2 regions of the Pseudalkalibacillus sp. JSM 102089 genome follow, and region 1 is predicted to be linked to the other one. Evidence: riboswitches for the same ligand, from Rfam matches in the RefSeq annotation. Region 1 holds a riboswitch; the other holds the start of a gene.
What was found. A riboswitch is a leader RNA that binds a small molecule or an ion and turns the genes downstream of it on or off. The one in region 1 is predicted to bind S-adenosylmethionine.

Region 1 (4,218 bases):
CATCTAGTTTCCCCCTCTTATAAACTATCCTAGCAACTGAAAGACATATTTGACGAACTTAATTGTGTTTCATAGTCAGACATCATCTATTTTCCCATTATCAGTATACCTTTTTTATAAACATGATGCTGTAACGCTCCTTACATCTCAAACTATAATAAAACCATTTCCTATAGCGTAAGAACGGCAAGTTCATCGTTCTTTTCACGAAGAAAAGCAATAGCCACTTTGGCTATTGCTTTTCTAACGGGTATGTTAGGCTACCCTATCATCTATTCCCTTAGCTTTTCTGCATTTTTCTACGAACAATTACGCCAGTTGCAGCCATAGTTGCAAGAATAGCTGCAACAATCCATTCGATTGGCATTTGCTGTTCAGCTGTACCACCCATACCTGTTTTAGGCATATCAGTTGGCATAGCTTCCATAGCGAATTTATCCGGGAATTGGTTTACGAAAGCACCAGAAAGTCCCTTTGCCGGCTTATACATATGAGCATAAGCTTCACGAACCGAATCATAAGCTGCATCGTAGTCTTCCGTAGTGTAGCTATCAAACGCAGATATTAATTGATTCACATGCATTTGTAACCCTTCAGATAATGGTCCCGCTTCTAATCTACCTTCAGTTGCTGTTTCAAGAAAACTCGAGAAGTCTGCACGATAGTCTTCAAGCGCTTTTAGTGCTTTTTCTTGAGCAGCTTCATCTTCAGCTCCCGTCGCTTGAACATATTCTACAAAGTTACCGATATGTCCAGACCACATTTCTTTAAATTGATTGCCTGCTTCTTCACCATATACAGAAGTTATCGCAGCAGCTAGATCATCCGTATTCTTGCTTAGTGCATCTGCAGATGCATTAAAGTCTTCTGATCCGTCGATTCCGTTCTGCATTGTCATCATTGCAAGACCAGCATGTTCAGATAATAAATGACCTAATGTTGCACGAAGATCAGAGGCTGGTGTTACGGCTTCTGTGTTTTCGAACTTGTCTGGGAACTGATCAGTAATGGCACCAGAGAATCCTTTAGCCACCATTTGCATGTGAGCAATCGCTTCACGTTCTTTCTCGTAAGCCATCTCATAATCACCTGCTACATAGCTATCAAATGAACCAATCAACTGATTAATATGAGCTTGAAGTCCTTCAGACAATGTTTCAGCTTGAAGTCGTTCTCCAGTTGCATTTTCCAAGAAATTAGAGAAATCTTCTTTATAACCATCTAAACTATCTAAAGCTTTTTGTTTTGCATCTTCATCTTCATTACCTGTTGCTTTCACATAGTCAACGAAGAAACCGATATGATTGCTCCAAATTTCATTAAATTCAGCTCCTGCTTCTTCACCATAAACGGATGTAATCGCAGCTGTAAGGTCTTCCGTGTTTTCACTTAAGGCACCAGCAGAAGCTTCAAAATCTTCAGAACCTTCAGCTCCTTTTCTCATTGTTTCTACTGCAAGATAAGCATGCTCACTTAGTAAATGGCCAAGATCAGCACGAAGATCAGCACCTGGTGTTTCTACTGTAGGCTTGTCCATTTGCTCGTCGTGGTCAGAGGCAAATGCTCCAGCAGTTGGTATTAAAAGTGAAAAGCTAAGCGGAACAATTAATAGTCCCTTTTTCCAATCGATCACTTTCTTTTTCATATTCTTGTTCGTATTCATTATCAAATCCACTCCCCTTAATTTTGATTTACACTTAGCTAACGGAGAGAAGATCCATTTGGATCATTCTTTTTTAAAATTCTTCTCTTTTTTTAATTACGAGACAATAAAAAGTCAGCAAAACCCACACATACTAAGGTTCTGCTGACTTTCAAATTTTAACTATTTTTTTATAGATATGATGATATTTAGAATGTGATAATAAACTACCTTTTCCTCAATCAATTCTATATGTGTTAATCACGCCCGCTTTTTTAAGAAAAATTAATCAAACTCTTTTTTCTCCCATTCATCTTCCGGTAGTCCCAAATCCTCTCCAGAAAACCTTTCTTCTTTAAATGGATCGGCATGGTTATGAAATCCGTTTTGTTCCCAAAAACCAGGTTTGTCTTCATTGATAAATTCTATCCCTCTGATCCATTTAATACTTTTCCAGAAGTAGAGATGCGGTACAACTAACCTAAGAGGCCATCCGTGTTTTGCCGTTAATTTCTCTCCATCGACTGAGTGGGCAAGAATAACATCATCTCTCATTAAGTCAGTGAGGTGAATATTCGTTGAATAGTTATAGTCTCCATGTAGCATAACATAGTTCGTTTTCGGTACTATCCCATATGCGTTCATAAAATCCTTAATCAAAACCCCTTCAAAAGTATTATCAAACCTAGACCACCTTGTGACACAGTGAATATCACACTTTACTTTCTTCTGTGGTAAGGCAAGTATGTCGCTATAGGAAATGATCACTTCCTTATCAATTTCTCCAAATACACTTAGGTTCCATGTCGACATCTCATACACAGGTACATCACCTTCATGTAGAATAGGGAACCTTTCTGTAAGTACTTGCCCCGGTGGCAGACGATCACCATACTTTTCACTTGCATCTGGAACTTTCATTTTGCGAATACGGTCAGCTTTTTTCAAATTCTTCACAACCCGTCTCTCATTTATTGAATCGTCTAAAAAACTCTTCCTAACTAATAAGGAAGAGTTCGCTTCAGAGCTCTTCCTTATCTCTCAGAGCATAGACTCTGCTGGATTTGGCACCTTGTCTATCAGGTTGCCGGGCATCAAAGGGCCAGTCCCTCCGCCTCTCTCAATAAGGAAATTAAATAATGTAATTTTGATTCATTCTATCGGTCTATTTAGTATTTTGCAATTATTGTTTTAAACGAGATTTTTTTTCATTTCAACAAATTGAAACTCTCCCCCATTGGTTTGTTGCATAAACAGATGAGTGATTTGAAACCCAGCCCTTTGATACACTTTTATGGCTCGTTTATTAAATTCAGCTACTGCCATTCCGAAGGAAGTTGGATGATACAATTCAACTGCTTTTTGAAGGCCAGCCTCTAAAAAAGAAAAGCCTTCTCCTTTTCCAACATTATAGGGACACATTCCTAGACCAATTTCTATATGGTTGTCTTCATGCTCATGAAAACTAAAAAAACCAATAAGATGATCCCTTTGGTAAACGCTCCAATAATTTTCATTGCTGACTGCATCTTCTCGGAACTCTTTTAGATCTTCAAGATCCTCGTCCATATTATAAAATGAGTATACCCCATCATAGTTCCAGGAGATAATTCGCTCGACTGCTTCATGACTTATTAACTTAAATTGATATAACAATACTCTCCCTCATTTCTGCGCGATTGAAAAGGAAAAGCCCCATGCTGGGAAATGCATGGGGCTCACACTTTATATTTTAAGGGGGGCAGGAACCGGGGAAGTCCCTGCAAAAATAGTGTAGCAAGTTCCAAGGGCATGATGATTAATTATGAGTTGTTTTTCACATTCTTTTAATAAATGAAAAGAAGCTGGACAACTATTTATAAACCATGATTGTTTGAAGTTCTCGAAATCCAATGTCTTTATAAATGTATTTCGCGAAGTTAGAGGAATACACATTCAAACGAATTTCCTCATATCCCTGTTCTTTGAAGTTTTCAATACTCGCTTGAACCAGCTGCTTAGAATACCCTTTCCCACGAAACTTTGGAAAAACAAATACATCATAAATGAACCCATGCTTGCTTTCTGTAAAATAATCCGTGTTTTCTCCAAGTAATACCCAGCCAGCAATTTCCCCTTCGTCGCGATAAATGAGGTGGTAACCACCTCGATCCAGAATAGATGATACAATTTCGAGTGCTTTCTCTTCTTTTACGATACCAGGATTTGTCGTTCCTTCATTAACAGATTGAATGGAATTCGATAAAATAAAATCTCTTTCTTCTATCGTCGCTCGTTCGATCACATAGTTTCCCTCCATCATCAAAATCATTCATTACTCGTTTATTCTTGATGCAAGAACCTTATTCCTCCCATAAGTAAGGTGCATATTCTTACCAAATTTATTTTTTTGTTAAAGCATAGACGCATGTATCAGTTAGTTTACTGCCATCAATTGAGACATGGTCGTTTCGTAAAATAGCCTCAAGTTGAAACAATTGTTTCTCGGCAATTCGCCGACTTCGCCTATTTGTCGCATTGCAACGAATTTCTAGTCTTCTAGCGTTAAGGTTTGAAAAGGCGTAATCTACAATGCC
Region 2 (4,218 bases), on a different contig from region 1:
TTCACGTTCAAGATCGACATCAAACTTTTCTTTTACTGTTCGCTGCACATGATGAATCACGTCCAGATAGTCAGTCGCTGTCGCATTATCGATATTTACAATAAAGCCAGCATGCTTTTTGGAGACTTCAGCTCCACCGATTCGTGTACCCTGAAGCTGTGAGTCCTGAATGAGCTTACCAGCAAAAAGGCCAGGAGGTCGTTTAAACACACTGCCACATGAAGGGTATTCTAGCGGTTGCTTTGTTTCACGTTTTTCCGTTAAGTCATCCATGATTGCTTTAATATCCTCATACTCTCCAACTTTAAGCTTGAAAGTAGCTTCAAGGACAAGAAGACCATTTTCTTCTACATTACTATGACGGTAAGATAAATCAAGTTCATCAGCTGTCAATTTAACGAGCTTTCCTTCCTTTGTTACAGCAAGAACGCTTTCGAGACAATCCGCGATTTCTCCACCGTATGCTCCTGCGTTCATATAAACAGCTCCGCCGACAGAGCCTGGGATCCCGCAAGCGAATTCGAGTCCACTTAGTTTGCTGTCACGAGCAAATTCAGAAGCATCAATAATACGTGCGCCAGCTTGAGCAATAACTTTTTCTTCTTCTTTTTGAATGGCTTTTAGTGAAGAAAGATTCAGGACAATTCCTCTAATGCCTCCATCTTGGATAATAACATTAGAGCCTTTTCCTAAAATGGTTAATGGATAGTTAGATTGATAGGCGTACTCAACTGCTGCTCGTGCGTCCTCTAGCGTGTTAGGAAACACAAGGACATCCGCACATCCACCCATTTTTGTATACGTATGTGCATTTAATGGCTCATTTATCTTCAGTTCCGCACTGGGTAAAATGGAGCGGAGTTCATTTAATAAATTTTGATTATTCATAGGCTACCTCGCTTATAAAACAGTTCGTTTTCATTGTGGTTTGAGTTCAATAATGTTTCATGGACATATTCAAACACATTTAAAATAATAACACAACTACTTCATAAATATGATGTTTTTCATAAAAGAAGCCTTTAATTCGAAAAGAATGTTACTTGGAAAGCAACTTATATAGCGGAAAAATCAATTTCAGACATCGTGATTGGAAAAATGCTGTTATCCTATCAAATGCAAAAACCATTGTATTCGTTACTCTTCAACTGATACTGTTACTAATCATCGCCAACGTTATCAAAAATAATCAGTTTATAGAAAAAATGTAGTAGATATAATCTCCTATGTAAAAATGGCTTTAAATACTGTAGTACAGGTCTACAAATAGGTTTTTGGTAAAAAAACAACAACCGGAGAAATTAAGTTCTCCGGTTGTTGTTATAAATTAGGCCTTTGCTCTATAAGCCGTATTGTTATCTTTCAATGTCTCATCAGTTCCAAACAAAAAGTGCTTTTCCATATTTGGAGAATATACCGAGTTTACAGTTGTTCTGCCAACTGTTTCAGCCACCTCTCGCAGCATGCTTGGAGAAGCGCCGCAACAGAGTCCCAAGTAATTGACCCCAACCTGCTGTGCCTCCTTAGCCCATTCCGCTAGCTCATAACGGTTACAATAAAGCGGATCTAAAGAGGTTGGAAAGGTCGTCTCTGTTGGCAATGTACACGCACAGCCACCGTCTGGTAAGTTAAAGAATGTTGGGTGTTCTTCTGATGTACGATAAGGAATTGGAAGAGCTCCAACGTATCCGTTAACAGACTGTCTGATTTTTTCAATGTATGGTTGCATTGTAGCCGGACCTCTAAAACAGTTCATTCCAACAACTAGTGCTCCTTGTTCTTCTAACAAACGGCAAGCCTCTTCAACGGTATAGCCATCCCTTAAAATGTTCTCACTCATGAGTCCGAGTGTAATTACAGCTTGAAGATCCTGCTTTTGAATCTCTTCTAGCGCTATTTTTGCTTCTTCATAGTAGTAGAAAGTTTCCCCATTGATGAAATCAACGCCTTCTTCTTTGCTCCATTTCACCATTTCAGCAAAAATCGATCGAATTTGTTCCTTACTTTCCTCATCTTCAGGATCAAATAAGTTTGTATTTGAAATGTTTCCTGCGACTAGCGCTTCTTCTTCAGGGTGTTCTTTCGCAACTTCCTTAGCCAGGCGGATAGCTTGTCTATTGAGCGGTTCTAACAAATCTTCTTTTCCAATAATCCTCATTTTCTCTCGGTGACCATTATACGTAAAAGCAAGTACGACATCTGAACCTGCAAGCATATAATCACGATACGTTTGTTTTAGCGCTTCAGGATTGTCTAGGGCAACTTCAGGTACGAATGATCCTGCTTGTAAATAACCACGACGCTCTAATTCAAATAGATAACCTTCCCCGCAAATAACTGGACCATCTTGCAATCGTTCTTCAAGTGTTCTTTTCATGTGTAACAGCTCCTTTTCTGGATAAAATAAAAAACCCTCTTCTTAAACAATAAGAAGAGGGTTTGCTAACATAATCCTCCTCTTATCTTCCAGGTGATATCACCTGTAGGATTTGGCACCAGCTTCAACCGTAGTTGAAAGGTTGCCGGGCATCATAGGGCCTATTCCCTCCGCCGCTCTTGATAAGAGTGTTGATTTAATTTTTGAACATGTGTGAAATTATAGACCGGTTAACTGGAAATGTCAATCACTTATCTGATAATTATGAAATGTTAAGATGATCTCTTGCTTTTCAGTCGATAGATGCGATCTTCACGCCCTATCGGCTCGACTGACATTGATCCAGATGCAACAAATGAATCGAGGTAGGTACAAACAGCAAAATAAATTTTTGGTTTCTTTGTGGAGTATCTCTTGTCTTGTACCTTTCCTTCCTTAATCAAAAGCTCACAAATCATCAGAGCACTTTCCATACCTTGCTGAATATAGGAGTCTACCGCTTCCTGTGTTGTAAATGAAAGGTCTCCTACAAAATAGGTTTCCTTAGGTTTCTCGCTTGTCTTTTCTTGTAAAGGTTCTTGAACATCTTCCGCGAACAAATCAAAAGAACCTTGTAATTCCTCTTCTGATTTCGGTTCTTCCTGGTTGCTTTTCGGGTTGACTACTTGTTCTACAGTGTTGCTCCCTCTTTGAAAAGCTTCTTGGTCTTCACGATAAGATCTGATTAAACTGTTTAGCCTTTTTTCTTGTAGATCTAGTAATGGAAGATTTAATGAAAGTGGCTGTTCAATGTCTTGTGGAAGGTTCAATCCTTCAGGAATGTCGTATGTAGGATAGCCGTTCTGTCTTTTCAACAGTAGCTCATCCAACTCATAATCTATTTCCATAAATCCCTTCACAACTTCTCTCACAATGGAAGCGGGTAATCCGGTATGCTCTTCGAAATGATTTATCCCGAAACGCCGTGTTTTTCCTGTTTTTGCATGTCGAACAACATACTGATACCGTAAAGAGCGACCGCACTCACATTTTAAATCATCTGAAACGAAGCCCGCATCGATGTAATCTTCTAGTATCCAATCATCAAGCAGCATCCTGATTTCTTCATCCGTTGCCCCACTTGGAATCATCCGCCCTTTACTTCTAGCTATGACATTCGCAAAAGCCGTTTTTTTACCGCGTTTAAGAAAATTCATTACATACGTTTGTTGCTCATTTGTCAGATCTGAAAAAAGCTCATCTCTTTGGGTGCTTGTCAGGCTTTGTGTCATATAAATCCCTTTCTGTACGATAGTAATTCCATTATATCAGTAAATATTCTACTATTGTTTGCATCGGATAAATTCTTAAAATAAGAAACGCCAATTCTGATGAATTGGCGTGAATTCGTTCTTAACGATGGCGGCCGTGCTCGCCCTTATGATTATGATGATGCTTTTCTTTTTTCTGTTTCGTTAAGTCGAGTGTATATTTAGCGAAACCATTTTCTGTTTCATCAACAAAATGAATCGTTTGAATGCTTTCCGCATAGGTTTTGGCTTGTAACGAGGATTCAAAAGTGACGTTCAGTTTCTTCTTATTAACTGTGTGAAATGACCAGTTCTGATCAGCTGTTGGATTAATTGTTTTGTTTTCAAGAATATAGTCAATTAAAATTTGTCTATTTTCATCAGGGGAATCAATGACAATATTCGAACCGTCTAAGTGCGGAAAGTGGCCCCCGCCTGTCGCTCTGTAATTATTTGTAGCAACGATAAAGGACATGTCTTTCGTTACCTTTTCTCCGTTGTATTTTAGCGATTTAATTCGATTTGCATCAGCATTTACTACACTCCCACTCA

Region 2: linked by a shared signal. The riboswitch ahead of ABVF21_RS00560 (homocysteine S-methyltransferase family protein) and the one ahead of ABVF21_RS16675 (sulfite oxidase-like oxidoreductase) in region 1 are both predicted to bind S-adenosylmethionine.

What each region holds. Positions count from the first base shown of each region.
Region 1 is NZ_JBEWYW010000008.1:115,523-119,740, forward strand. Features, by position in the region: gene ABVF21_RS16665 (ABC transporter substrate-binding protein) at 1-3, opposite strand, end outside; gene ABVF21_RS16670 (copper amine oxidase) at 281-1,630, opposite strand; gene ABVF21_RS16675 (sulfite oxidase-like oxidoreductase) at 1,928-2,590, opposite strand; SAM riboswitch class I at 2,674-2,772, opposite strand; gene ABVF21_RS16680 (GNAT family N-acetyltransferase) at 2,834-3,298, opposite strand; gene ABVF21_RS16685 (GNAT family N-acetyltransferase) at 3,495-3,926, opposite strand; gene ABVF21_RS16690 (GNAT family N-acetyltransferase) at 4,024-4,218, opposite strand, start outside.
Region 2 is NZ_JBEWYW010000001.1:116,072-120,289, forward strand. Features, by position in the region: gene murB (UDP-N-acetylmuramate dehydrogenase) at 1-888, opposite strand, end outside; gene ABVF21_RS00560 (homocysteine S-methyltransferase family protein) at 1,328-2,377, opposite strand; SAM riboswitch class I at 2,457-2,566, opposite strand; gene ABVF21_RS00565 (DUF3895 domain-containing protein) at 2,650-3,648, opposite strand; partial or broken gene ABVF21_RS00570 (bifunctional 2',3'-cyclic-nucleotide 2'-phosphodiesterase/3'-nucleotidase) at 3,770-4,218, opposite strand, start outside.